Linked DNA regions of Spartinivicinus marinus. The protein of the gene in region 1 interacts with the protein of each later gene in a pairwise test. Links are inferred from orthologs where the notes say so. Each region holds a gene or a part of one and is shown on either strand. Other genes may lie near its edges.

The links.
Region 2: the proteins of secB (region 1) and secA interact in binary tests that used the Escherichia coli proteins (3 or more experiments, as listed by UniProt). The link is inferred for Spartinivicinus marinus from one-to-one orthologs.

Annotation. Positions count from the first base shown.
Region 1 is NZ_JAPJZK010000001.1:2,944,723-2,951,604, reverse strand. The notes cover bases 2,457-5,455. They hold secB (protein-export chaperone SecB), read right to left. Parts: upstream 4,200-5,455; coding sequence 3,714-4,199; downstream 2,457-3,713. Other genes in these bases: gpmM (2,3-bisphosphoglycerate-independent phosphoglycerate mutase), read left to right, coding at 5,359-5,455; OQE68_RS13245 (rhodanese-like domain-containing protein), read right to left, coding at 4,725-5,138; grxC (glutaredoxin 3), read right to left, coding at 4,415-4,675; trmL (tRNA (uridine(34)/cytosine(34)/5-carboxymethylaminomethyluridine(34)-2'-O)-methyltransferase TrmL), read left to right, coding at 3,146-3,613; OQE68_RS13265 (GNAT family N-acetyltransferase), read left to right, coding at 2,542-3,105. Outside these bases: OQE68_RS13275 (hypothetical protein), read left to right, coding at 125-595; OQE68_RS13270 (alkaline phosphatase family protein), read right to left, coding at 818-2,380; more of gpmM, read left to right, coding at 5,456-6,882. UniProt on the Escherichia coli protein: One of the proteins required for the normal export of some preproteins out of the cell cytoplasm. It is a molecular chaperone that binds to a subset of precursor proteins, maintaining them in a translocation-competent state.
Region 2 is NZ_JAPJZK010000001.1:4,273,298-4,280,419, forward strand. The notes cover bases 2,691-5,929. They hold secA (preprotein translocase subunit SecA), read left to right. Parts: upstream 2,691-3,017; coding sequence 3,018-5,729; downstream 5,730-5,929. Other genes in these bases: OQE68_RS19175 (M23 family metallopeptidase), read left to right, coding at 2,691-2,848; argJ (bifunctional glutamate N-acetyltransferase/amino-acid acetyltransferase ArgJ), read left to right, coding at 5,818-5,929. In the rest of the region: cell division protein FtsZ, read left to right, coding at 1-154; lpxC (UDP-3-O-acyl-N-acetylglucosamine deacetylase), read left to right, coding at 261-1,175; more of OQE68_RS19175, read left to right, coding at 1,916-2,690; more of argJ, read left to right, coding at 5,930-7,035; OQE68_RS19190 (Nudix family hydrolase), read left to right, coding at 7,053-7,122. UniProt on the Escherichia coli protein: Required for protein export, interacts with the SecYEG preprotein conducting channel.

The DNA.
Region 1 (6,882 bases):
AAGTCAGCAATACACAAAACACTTTCTGTACCTACCAGTATTTATTTGAGCAAGTAATGGTGAATACTAAATAATTATTAATAACAAATTACATGTAGGCACATACATATTGGAGGGAGTCACCATGGAACTGGTCAATTACTTTAATCAAATAAAAGAAGCCTGCCGAGAAGTTGTTACTCTTTATGAACGCGCAGCCAAAAGCAACAAAGTCAATAGTGAGAAGTTTTTACTACTAGAGGAGTTGGTACAGATGCTAGAAGCAGAGTTTTGCCCACTATGTAGAACGATTATTACCAAATACCGTATAGTGGGTATCTGTTTGCCTGATAAAACGTTAAAAAGAAAGCTAAGTTATTTATTTGATGAAATAACAGACCACTTGCAAGGAGTAAGCAACCGATTACAAAAGCAATTTAACCAGCTAAAAACTAACGTCGACTATATTCTATCATTAATTCCTGTCGTCGCCTTAGTCAAAGATGTTTGCATATATGCAAAAAATTTATTAGATGATTTTTCCAATATAGAAGACATTTGTCAAATAGCGATAGGAAAAGTGAATCCTTCGTTATTATTTAAAGAGTGCGCTTGAAGAACTGTATCGTTTTAATTATATATTCAGATACACGACGTTTTAAACAAAAGTTATTTTTAGCTTTTATAAATTTATGTAGAATATTCTAGCTGTCGCAAAAAATATAACGTAAGTTTAGTGTTTGATATGGAATAACCTGCTACCCCATATCCACTCGCTTTTTCGTCCCCCAAAGAGGGGGATATTCCTCAGAGCAGGAGGGCAGCACAGGATAAGTATTTAACGAGACTGCTGTTGTTGAGCTGTCTGTTGGTCATTCAACTTAGCTGCATGAGCCATTACATGGTAAATATAATTTTGCTCATGGACACCATGAAATAAATGCGCCCAAGGGCCTGAAGCATATATAGCTACATCTTCACCACCATGGGTTTCTGAGGACATTGGCAACAGCACCTCCTGAAAATAGTTTTTCGATTTAGTATTAACATTAACAATATTCATTCGACCAGGTTGACGCTGCCCAGATTGATCGTTAGCAGCACCCTGGCCACTGTAATATCCTAATGTTGTATAGGGTAATCCATCTGCGGCTAGAGTAGGCGATTTATTAGGCTGCCCTTTGCTATTATTACCAACAACTTTACCTAAAATTGGATTGCCTCGTGTAGGATAACCTCCCATGGTAAAAACATGGCTATGATCAGCGGTAACAATTACCAAAGTTTCACGTGCGTCAGTCATTTTAATGGCTGTAGCAACCGCTTTTGAAAATTCAATTGTGTCATGCAATGCGCGGTAGGCATTTCCTGCATGATGTCCATGGTCGATTCGCCCTCCTTCAACCATTAGAAAAAAGCCATTCTCATTTTTTTGTAAAATTTCAATGGCTTTAGCAGTCATTTCTGATAACGATGGCTCTCCTCCTTTATCATCATTTCTATCTGCTTCAAAAGCCATGTGCGAGCGATTGAATAACCCTAATAAATGATCGACATTTGCCGCCTTAATAGACATAAACTGTTGCTCATTCCAAACATACTGGGCATTATTATATTTCGTTAACCATTCAACAGTTAAATTCCGTCCATCTTCTCGTGCCCCAGTTTTATTTGGTTCTTCAGGATCAACCTGGTTATCTGGCAAAAAGCTTCTGCGTCCGCCTCCTAATGCTACTTCCAACCCATTACCATACGGGAACTCAATTAACTGCCTAGCAATATCTTTACAACCAGCTCGCTTTGCGGACGAAGGCATATCGTCATCATCCTCCCACCCCCGTTCAGGGCTATGGGCATAAGTAGCAGCAGGTGTTGCATGAGTAATTCGAGCTGTTGTCACAATACCTGTAGCCATTTCTGCTTGCTCAGCTTGCTCCAATAAAGTCATTACTTTATTTCTTTTAGCTGTCTCACAATCACCACGCGCCACTTGTTGATTAACTGAAATAACACCTGCTAGGGTTTTTACCCCTGTCATCATAGCAGTCATTGTTCCTGCTGAATCAGCCGTTTGTTGATTGGTATTATAGGTTTTTGATAAACCAACATAAGGCAACCTTTCAAATGCTAATAAGTTCTCTTCTCCTGTTTTACCCTTTAATTGGCCATCTAGAATTCTGGCAGCTGTGACTGTTGATATGCCCATACCATCACCAACAAACAAAATAACATTGCGAGCAATTGAAGTATTTGGTTGTTGGTGAACTGCTTTTGCTACCGCTTGCTGACCAGCTTCAAACCAGTTATCTGATATAACTGGTTGAGCAATAGTTATCATTGGAATAAAACACCAACCAGAAAGTAAGTACTTACAGATAATCCGTTTCACTGTTAATTTCATTATAACTTTCCTTTAACCATCCTTCCTTAACTGTCGTAAAGTTTAAGCTGCTTACACTTATTACGAACGTACTATTAAAATTAATTATTATTGATATTGAGCCACTTTTTTATGTCAGTAAAATGACGATCTTTTTATAGAGAAGTGTAAAGCAAATTTATATGTTTAAACAGCTTAATACCAAACGCCTGACAGGAGTACCACTCAACTTATCTTTAGTTGACCAACGACTTTCTGCTATTCAGCAGTCAGCACCTCTTGTTGGTAAATGGTTATATTGGTGCAACCCTAATTACTCTGCAGCCACTAACAAAGAGTGGGTTGAATTCTGTATTGCTCAACAACAACTTAAGACAGAGTTCAACTTTGCTTTTATTGGCAAAAAAAACCAAGAATATATTGGTGAAGCTAGAATCAGCGGTATTAACTTTCCCCATGGTTTTGCTAATCTAAGCTATTGGGTTAACGCTAGTCACCTAAAACAAGGTTATGCCTCTGAAATAATTACTGCTGCTGCCCAGTTTTGCTTTGAAGAGCTTAATTTGATTCGAGTAGAAATTGTTGTTGATATTGATAATCACGCCAGTATTAAAACGGCTAAAAAGGTGGGAGGTCAATTTGAAGGCAGGTTACGTCATCGCAGTAGAACTTCAGGCCAACCACGCGATTCTTATATGTTTGGTCTATTTCCTGACACATTACATGCTGAAATAGAAGCGGTATAATACCTTTAAATAAAACCCCAGCTTTTGAGTATTGACCTCTATGCTCCATATTGTGCTATTTGAGCCTGAAATTCCTCCTAATACAGGCAATATCATCCGCCTATGTGCGAATACTGGTTATCAGTTGCATTTAATAGAACCTTTAGGGTTTGATTTAGATGATAAAAAACTACGTCGAGCAGGCTTGGATTATTCAGAGTTTGCAAAAGTGGCAGTACACGAATCTCTCTCTGCATTCTGTCAATCGGTTAACTATAACCGCTTATTTGCTATTAGCACTAAAGGCTCTACCCTCCATACCTCAGCTCAATATGAGCCTAATGATGCATTATTATTTGGCCCAGAAACCCGTGGACTACCCAGTAATGTTTTACAAAATGAGGTAAAACCCGAACATATTATACGACTACCCATGAAGCCCAACAGCCGTAGTATGAACTTATCTAACTGTGCTGCAGTGATGATTTATGAAAGCTGGCGGCAACTAGGATTTAAAGGTGGGGAATAATATATCACTGACAAACTGAGCTACAACCAAAAAAGGGGCTAAGGCCCTTTTTTGGTTTAATTCAATAACAAACAAATACTTATAAAAAGAATATGACAGCTTATTGAATAGTTTCTGGCTGCTGCTGTTGTTCACGTTGTTGCAGAGCTTGAGCATATAGCGCATCAAAATTAACTGGCGCCAACATAATTGGAGGGAAGCTGCCACGTAAGACCAAGCTATCAATACACTCACGAGCATAAGGGAACAAAATATTAGGGCAAAAAGCACCCAAGGTTTGATGCAATGAAGCGTCATCTAAGCCTTTTACTAAAAAGACGCCAGCTTGTTGCACTTCAACAACAAATGCTGTTTCTTCATTGTTAGTAACAGTTACTGTTAGAGATAAAACTACCTCAAATACCCCTTCTTCAAGTTGAGTGTTCTGGGTATTCAGATCTAAGTTAACCTGTGGCTGCCATTCTTTCGTGAATATCTCAGGCGCTTTGGGCGACTCAAATGAAAGGTCCTTCACATAGATCCGCTGTAATGCAAACTGAGGTTGGTTCTCTTCGCCAGCTGCCTGATTTTGTTGATTTTCAGCCATTTATGTAATTCCTTAATTAATTTATGTCATTTAATACTCTAAGCAGGTCAGCAATACTAACTCAGCTGACGCACTTCGTCATGCATCACCAGGTTGGCCTGTGACAGCAACCATAGCACTAATCGATGTTGATGTCGCAAAATAAAGACGTCACTTGTTGGTTACTATAGCCTGCACGAGTGATTTTTAGAGGTACCTTGTATAGAGATATAGTGCTAATGGGTTTCAGCAATCAGAGGATCAAGCTTACCTTCACGTTCTAAGGCATACAGCTCATCACAACCACCCACATGCCGCTTACCAATCCAAATTTGTGGTACTGAGGTACGCCCTGCTTTTTCAGCCATTTTCCTACGTACCGCCGGTTTACCATCCACACTAACCAGTTGATAAGGCACTTGCTTGCTATCCAATAAGCGCAGCGCCCGGATGCAAAAAGGGCAATAAGCTGAGCTGTAAATGGTTATGTTACTCATCTTTCTTTCACTTCCTCAGCAACACATATTCACTAACAAAACCCAGACATTACTTTATTACAGGCAGGTTTTCACTTGTCCAGGTTTGCATACCACCTTGCAACCTAAGCACTTGCTCAAAGCCAGCAGCTTTCAACGCTTTACCAGCGGCACTACCTTGTTGTCCCATTTTATCAACGATAATAATGGGCTTGTCCTTGTGCTTTTCTAGCTCTTTCATCCGTTCAGCAAACTTGGTAGATGGAATATTGATAGCATTAACAATATGCCCCGCTTGAAATTCCTTACCATCTCGGACATCTACCACTATTGCATCTTTGTTGTTTACTGCAGAAGTTAGCTGGCTGGTGTTTATTGTTGCACCTGCTTTACGCCCTTCGGTATAAATTAAAGCCGCTAGTAGAGCTAAAAATGCAGTAACCAAGTATGGATGGTTGACAACAAACTCTATCAATTTCTCCATTTGTATTCAGACCTTGCGATTAAATAAGGGTGGCAAGTATACAGGTTTCAACTACCAGGCTAAACAGTTAGATTATCAACCTTCATGCTTCACCTACTATCAGTGCTTTAGATCGGACAAAGTGTCTAGGATCACAGGCTTAATAGACCTCCCTTTAGAATCTCGCTAATATCTCTCTACCCGCTTTTTGTACCATTTACTATGAGCAGCACGAATCCATATGAGTAACCAACGACGTACTACCGCATTACTTATCCTTGATGGTTTTGGCTATAGCGAAACATCAGAGTCCAATGCTATTGCAGCCGCTGAAACGCCTGTTTGGGATAAGCTCTGGGAACAAAATCCTCACAGTTTGATTTCAGGCTCTGGGATAGATGTGGGATTGCCTGATGGCCAAATGGGCAACTCAGAAGTTGGCCATATGAACTTAGGGGCAGGTCGGGTTGTGTATCAAGACTTCACACGCATCACTAAGGCCATTGCAGATGCCTCTTTTTTTACCAACCCAACCCTGACAGAAGCTGTAGACAAAGCCATTACTGAAAACAAAGCCGTTCATATTCTAGGCTTGTTATCTCCCGGCGGAGTACATAGTCATGAAGACCATATTTTAGCCATGATTGACCTAGCTGCTCAGCGTGGTGCTCAAGCCGTTTATGTACATGCATTTTTAGATGGTCGTGACACGCCTCCACGAAGTGCTGAAACATCACTAAAACGCATCGAAGCCAAACTTTCAGACCTAGGTGTAGGCCGAATTGCCAGCTTGATTGGCCGCTACTTCGCTATGGATCGCGACAACCGTTGGGACCGAGTTGCCGCTGCTTATAACATGCTTACCTTAGGTACTGGCGATTTTTCTGCAGAGGACCCAGTTACTGGTTTGCAAGCAGCTTATGCTAGAAGTGAAAATGACGAGTTTGTTAAGGCAACCATCGTTACTCCTGCAAATCAGAAGCCTACCGTTATTGGCGATGGTGATGCAGTTGTGTTTATGAACTTTCGTGCAGACCGCGCTAGACAGCTAACACGTGCATTCGTAGAAGACAGCTTTAGTGGCTTTGAACGTATTAGCCGGCCTAATCTAGCGGGTTTTGTTATGCTCACTCAGTATGCTGCTGATATTCCTGCACCTTGCGCATTTCCGCCTGCATCATTAAAAAACACCCTCGGCGAATATTTGGCATCACTTAGCAAAACTCAGTTACGAATTGCAGAAACAGAAAAATATGCCCATGTAACCTTTTTCTTCAGTGGCGGCGAAGAAACTCCTTATAAGGGCGAAACTCGCATTTTGGTTAACTCACCCGATGTAGCCACATATGACCTAAAACCTGAAATGAGTGCCCCCGAAGTCACTGATAAGTTAGTTGAAGCAATTATCAGTGGAAAATACGACTTAGTGGTATGCAATTATGCCAATGGCGATATGGTAGGCCATACCGGTGTTTTTGATGCCGCAGTGAAAGCGGTTGAATGTCTTGATGAGTGTATTGGCCGGATTCTTAAAGCGTTAGAACAAGTTAATGGTCAATGTTTAATTACCGCTGACCATGGCAATGTCGAACAAATGAGTAATGAAGAAACGGGGCAGGCCCATACAGCCCATACTTGTGAACCTGTACCACTAGTCTATGCTGGACCCAAAGCGATTAAGATTAAAGATCGCGGTATTCTGTCAGATATTGCCCCTACAATACTTAGCTTAATGGAACTACCCATTCCAGAAGAAATGACAGGA
Region 2 (7,122 bases), 1.3 Mb from region 1 along the record:
TTTAGACTACAATAAATTAGATCGCCCTACAGTCATGAGAAAACAAGCTGCCGCCGGAACAGGCAACCAAGTTGTCCAGCCGGAACGGACTCGTAGTACAGACAATATGGATTACTTGGATATACCTGCATTTTTAAGAAGGCAAGCTGACTAGGGTATTAAAAAAGTTCACTTACCATTTGTGTAATGTGCAGCTTTTGATACAATCGCCGGTCAATTGTTTGCCTTCTGGCAGGATTTGATCAAGACGGCGTACATATATGATTAGACAAAGAACTTTAAAAAACATTATCCGTGCTACGGGAGTAGGTCTACATTCGGGAGAAAAAGTCTACTTGACATTGAAGCCAGCTCCTGTAGATACGGGAATCGTTTTTTGTCGGACAGACTTAGATCCGGTTGTAGAAATACCCGCAAAAGCAAGCTTTGTTGGTGACACTACTTTATGTACATCATTAATGAATAATGATGGCATTAGAGTAGACACTGTTGAGCATTTGCTTTCAGCAATGGCAGGCCTCGGCATTGACAATGCCTATGTAGAAGTAAGCTCCCATGAAGTACCTATCATGGATGGCAGTGCAGGGCCTTTTGTTTTCTTAATTCAATCTGCAGGGATTGAAGAGCAAAACACAGCAAAGAAGTTTATTCGAATTAAAAAAGAGGTTACCTATAAAGAGGGTGACAAGGTAGCAACCTTCTTACCTTTTGATGGCTTTAAAGTGACCTTTACGATTGATTTTGACCACCCTGTCTTTAAAGGCAATATCCAAACAGCTTCTGTTGATTTTTCCAGCACCTCCTTCGTGAAAGAAGTCAGTCGCGCAAGAACTTTTGGTTTTATGCGAGATATTGAATATCTCCGGTCTAAAAACTTAGCGCTTGGTGGTAGTGTTGACAATGCCATAGTTGTTGATGACTATCGGATACTGAATGAAGATGGTTTGCGTTATGATGACGAGTTTGTCAGACATAAAATGCTTGATGCCATTGGTGATTTGTACTTACTAGGTAATAGCTTAATTGGTGAGTACCGTGCGGTTAAATCTGGGCATGCTTTAAATAATAAAGTATTACGTGCCTTAATTGCACAAGAAGATGCGTGGGAAGTAGTTACATTTGAAGATCCTGCTGAAGCTCCTATCTCATACATGCGGCCAGTAGCTGCAGTATAAATCTTATTAGGTAAATAATGGGCTTGTTGCTTTCACACATTAAAAATGTGTACTTGAAGGCTATAGAGCAGGAAATCGCCCGTTGATATGCAGTAGACAACACAGGTAGATATGTACTGTACTGATATAAATTTATATATTGGAAGTACTAATCTATTTGTATGTTGTTGACTAAGATAGGCAAGATTATTGTATTATAAAAGCTATGTAAGGGTAAATACTTATTGTATTATAAGCATGTGAATATTTTGCTACATAGGATTACAAAATAGGGTTACGAAAGTCTGAGTTAAATAAATCATGCTTTTGGCATAGTATTAAGTATATAAGTGGTATTTAGAGCAGCTTAATTCTTGCCCAAGACTTAATAATGCTAAAAAGATAAAATAGCTGATGGTTAAAACTAGAATAACCATGAGTGAGTAAAGCGGCAAATATTTGCCAGTTCGTGTGCAAGACTACGCTCTATTGAAGGCTGATAAAGCCTAAAACTGTTAGTCTTGTCATACGGCTAACATACATATAGATGTAACTTTGGGGGTTAAAGACTGCAAGTAATAGACAGTTGATGCTGCTTTAAATAAATAGCTATGATTGCTTGTAGCGAATTCAACTTATTGATGTACTTGTCTTGTAGTCAGGCGGTAAGAGCTTGAGTAGTTCTGTCTCTTAAGTGAATTATTGTCTAAGGTGGCTTTTGCTAGAGGTACGCAATCCCCGTGAAATAAAAGTGCAAGTGAATGAATATTATTATTGTCCGACGAAAGCTAGATAGATCGCGAACATTTCATATTGGCCCCTTTGGCCTTACATTTCTTGTGCTTGCTCTACTCATCGCTCTTATTAGTCTCTCTATCTGGGGTACCTATACCTACCTGACCCCTCTTTCAGCCAAATCCCTTAGTAATCAAACTACCCAACATTGGCAAGGAGAAATAACCAGCCAACGACGTGAACTTAGTGCGCTTAAGGATCAAGCTACTGCAGAGCTGGATGCATTAGCATTACGAGTATCTGAGTTACAAAGTCGACTCGTCAGGTTAGATGCATTGGGTGAGCGTCTTACTCAAATTGCTGACCTTGATAATGGTGAATTTGATTTTAGTGAGCCTCCTGGATTAGGTGGCCCTGAGTCCAATGATATCGATGAAACATTTAAGCCCCCTCAATTTATTGATCTGATAGATCAGCTGATCAAACAAATCGACAACCGAGAAGCACAATTAGAGCTATTAGGTGATTTAATTACTTCGCGAAAAATAAAGAGCGATGTGTTAATAGCAGGTAGCCCGATTAGGAAAGGCTGGCTATCTTCTCGATTTGGTCGGCGAACAGATCCCATCAATGGGCGTTATGCCTGGCACAAAGGTATTGATTTTGCTGGTAAATATGGGTCCGGCATTTTTTCTGTAGGGTCTGGAGTAATCACTTGGGCTGGCTCGCGGGGTGGCTATGGTAATATGGTTGAAGTGAACCATGGCAATGGTTTTGTTACCCGTTATGCTCATAACAGTAAAGTCTTAGTTAAAGTAGGTGACTTAGTTAAAAAAGGGCAAAGAATTGCTTTAATGGGCAGCAGTGGGCGAGCAACAGGTCCACATGTTCATTTTGAAGTGTATAAAGACGGAAAAGCTGTTAACCCCGCCAGATACATTTCCCGTGCAAATGGATAAACCAATAAGCACTTTGAGTAGTTTCTCTTAAAAGCTGTGGTAATGCTTTCTTGTCTAAAGTAAATAGCGTTACAATCCAGCTACTTTTTCTAAGTTTATTTTATAAAATCAGCCGAGCATTTGAGATGCTGCCTGGTATTAATCTTGTGGATACAATAAGTAAACGATTATGTTAGCGCCTTTAGTTCGAAAAGTCTTTGGTAGTAAAAATGACCGCCAGTTACGCCGGATGCGTAAAGTAGTGAAAGCAGTGAATGCTCTAGAGGAGTCATTGAGTAAACTGTCAGATGAGCAATTAAAGGCTAAAACTGATGAGTTTCGTGGTCGAGTCAAAAAAGGTGAGAGTTTAGACAGCTTATTACCCGAAGCTTTTGCTGTCGTGCGTGAAGCTGGTAAGCGCGTGATGGGAATGCGCCATTTCGATGTTCAATTAATCGGTGGTATGACACTTCACGAAGGTCGTATAGCTGAAATGCGCACGGGTGAGGGTAAAACATTAGTAGCAACCTTGCCAGCCTATCTTAATGGCTTGTCTGGCAAGGGTGTCCATGTTGTAACGGTTAACGATTACTTAGCTAGTCGTGATGCAAACTGGATGCGTCCATTATATGAATTTCTTGGTTTAACGGTTGGTGTGGTGACATCAGGCCAAGATCCAGAATCAAAAAAAGCAGCTTATCAGTCGGATATTACTTACGGAACGAATAACGAATTTGGCTTTGACTATTTGCGGGATAATATGGCATTTAGCCTGGAAGATAAATCCCAGCGCCCACTTAACTATGCCATCGTGGATGAAGTAGACTCAATTCTGATTGATGAAGCCAGAACCCCTTTGATTATTTCTGGTGCTGCTGAAGACAGCTCTGAGCTTTATACTGTTATAAATAAACTTATTCCTAAACTACAAAAGCAGGAAGAGGCTGTTGAAGGTCACTTTACTTTAGATGAGAAAACTCGACAGGTTGAGCTAAATGAGGATGGTCATCAGTTTATAGAAGAGCTGCTGGCTGAAAAGGGAATGTTGGGTGAAGGTGAAAGCCTCTATGCACCGAACAATCTAAATCTGCTCCACCATGTTTATGCTGCCTTAAAAGCCCACCAAATCTTTCATAAAAATATTGACTACATTATTCAAAATGGTCAGGTGCTGTTAGTTGACGAGCATACTGGCCGGACCATGCCTGGTAGGAGGCTTTCTGAAGGCCTACACCAAGCTTTAGAGGCAAAAGAAGGTCTGCAAATTCAAAGCGAAAGCCAGACCCTGGCATCAACCACTTTCCAAAACTACTTCCGCTTGTATGAAAAATTGTCAGGCATGACAGGGACTGCAGATACCGAGGCAGTTGAGCTAAGACAAATTTATGGTTTAGACGTTATTGTCATTCCTACCCATAAGCCAATGGTAAGAAAAGACTATAATGACCTAGTTTATCTCAGTATCGAAGAAAAATATGACGCGGTAATTGAAGACATTAAAGAAAATGTGGCCAAGCATCGCCCTATCTTGGTAGGTACGGCTTCTATTGAATCTTCTGAGCGCGTTTCTAGTGCATTAAAGAAAGCGGGAATTGAACACCAAGTATTAAATGCAAAATTCCATGAAAAAGAAGCAGAAATTATTGCTCAAGCAGGTAAGCCAGGAGCTGTAACCATTGCTACCAATATGGCAGGCCGTGGTACAGATATTATGTTGGGAGGTAACTGGGAAGCTGAAGTTGCTAAGCTAGAGAACCCAACAGAAGAGCAAATTAATAGTATTAAAGCAGATTGGCAAGAACGGCATCAACAGGTATTAGATGCTGGAGGCCTACATATTATTGGTACTGAGCGTCATGAATCACGCCGCATTGATAACCAGCTAAGGGGGCGTTCAGGTCGCCAGGGTGACCCAGGTTCTAGTCGTTTCTATTTGTCTCTTGAAGATAGCTTAATGCGTATTTTTGCCTCCGATGGTATCCGCAATTTGATGCAGCGGCTTGGCATGGAAAAAGGTGAGGCCATTGAGCATCGGATGGTGACCAATGCTATTGAAAAAGCGCAGCGTAAAGTAGAAGGCCGCAACTACGATATTCGTAAAGCCTTATTAGAATATGATGATGTTGCTAATGAGCAGCGTAAGTACATCTATAGTTTCCGTAATAAGGTAATGAGTGAGGATGACCTATCTGAAATGGTGACAGAGTTCCGAGAAGACGTCTTGGAGCAAGCGATTAACCAGTTTATTCCTCCTCAAAGTCTGCAGGAAATGTGGGATGTAAATGGTTTAGAGGAGCATTTATCCTCAGAGTTTGCTATTAACTTGTCTATTCAACAGTGGCTGGATGAAGATGACAAGCTCTATGAAGAGCCCCTAAGAGAAAAAATTAAACAGCACTTGTTGGATGATTATCAGTCTAAGGAAGAATTAGCTGGTGCTGCTGTTCTTCGTATGTTCGAAAAACAAATGCTGCTAAGAGTGTTAGATGATAAGTGGAAAGAGCATCTGGCAACTATGGACTACCTGCGCCAGGGTATTCACTTACGTGGTTATGCTCAGAAAAACCCTAAACAAGAGTATAAGCGCGAGTCGTTTGAGCTATTTCAACAGCTGCTGGAAGACATCAAACATGAAACCATTAAAATTCTTTCTCATGTGCAAGTCAAGCAAGATGATAATACAGAAGAAGTAGAGCGTCAGCGTAGAGCAGCTTTAGCTCAGCAAATGGAATTTCAGCATGCTGAGGCAGCAAGTATGGCTGGTGAGCCAACTTCGGAAGAAGGTGATGAGCACGCTGCTAATACACCATTTATTCGTCAGGAACGAAAAGTAGGGCGTAATGAGCCTTGCCCTTGCGGTTCAGGAAAAAAATATAAGCAGTGTCATGGTAAGATTGTATAAAATATACCTAACACAATAAGATAGCTGTTTAATAGAAGTAATTAAAAAAGGCGACGCTAGTCGCCTTTTTTATGAGGTAATAAGAAATATGGCGGTCGGCTTAGAGTCTATAAAGCAACTGTTGCCTGTTCCAGGCGTTAATTTATCAGCGGTTTCTGCTGGTATCAAAAAAAATCAACGAACAGATTTAGCATTATTGCAGTTTAAGACTGGCAGTACTGTAGCAGGCGTTTTTACCCAAAACCGTTTTTGTGCTGCCCCTGTTCAAGTGGCTAAGCAACATTTGTCGCAGCAGCCTTTAGCATTATTAATAAATGCGGGTAATGCTAATGCAGGGACAGGTCAGCAGGGTTTGGAAGATGCTTACTATAGTTGTGGTATGACCGCGGAACAGTTAGGTCTGACTCAGCAACAAGTGTTACCTTTTTCAACAGGAGTTATTGGAGAGCTATTTCCTATCCAAAAAATAGTCGATTCACTACCTCAACTGGTAAGCAAATTAAGTGATCAGACCTGGAATCAGGTGGCAGAAGCTATTATGACTACTGATACCCAGGCAAAAGGTGTTTCTAAGCAATTTAGCTGGAAGGGTAATACCTATACTATTACTGGTATTGCAAAAGGGGCTGGGATGATAAAGCCCAATATGGCAACAATGCTGGCTTTTATAGCAACAGATCTAGCAATTGATCAGGCTTTACTTCAAAAACTCACTGGAGATGTAGCGAATCTGTCGTTTAATCGTATTACCATTGATGGTGATACGTCCACGAATGATGCTTTTATAGTAGCAGCTACAGGTGCAGCTAATAATGAGCTCATAGTAGATACCAATGATCAGTTATTTCAATTATTTAAAAGCACGCTAATTGAGGTGGCTAAGCAGCTGGCTCAAATGATTGTGCGTGATGGTGAAGGTGCCACTAAATTTGTCTCTATTAATGTCGGTGGTGCCAAAACTGCTCAAGATGCTCTGGAAGTTGCCTATACAGTGGCACATTCACCTTTAGTTAAAACCGCTTTATTTGCCAGTGACCCCAATTGGGGCAGAATATTAGCAGCAGTTGGCCGAGCACAGATTGCTGAATTAGATGTCAGTAAAGTGCAGATTAAATTGAATGATGTAGTGATTGTTGAAAATGGTGGTCGGGCAGCCAGTTATACAGAAGAGCAAGGTCAGCAGGCAATGGTAGAGCCTACTATTGCTATTGATATTGAGCTGGGTTGCGGAGATTTAGCTGAAACTATTTGGACAACTGATCTTTCCCACGAGTATGTCAAAATTAATGCCGAGTATCGGACCTGATATCTGAGAATTAAACTATGTACAAAAAATCAATTCAGGTTGCAGCTGCAGCAATTATAAATACTTCAGGCGAGGTGTTAATTGCTA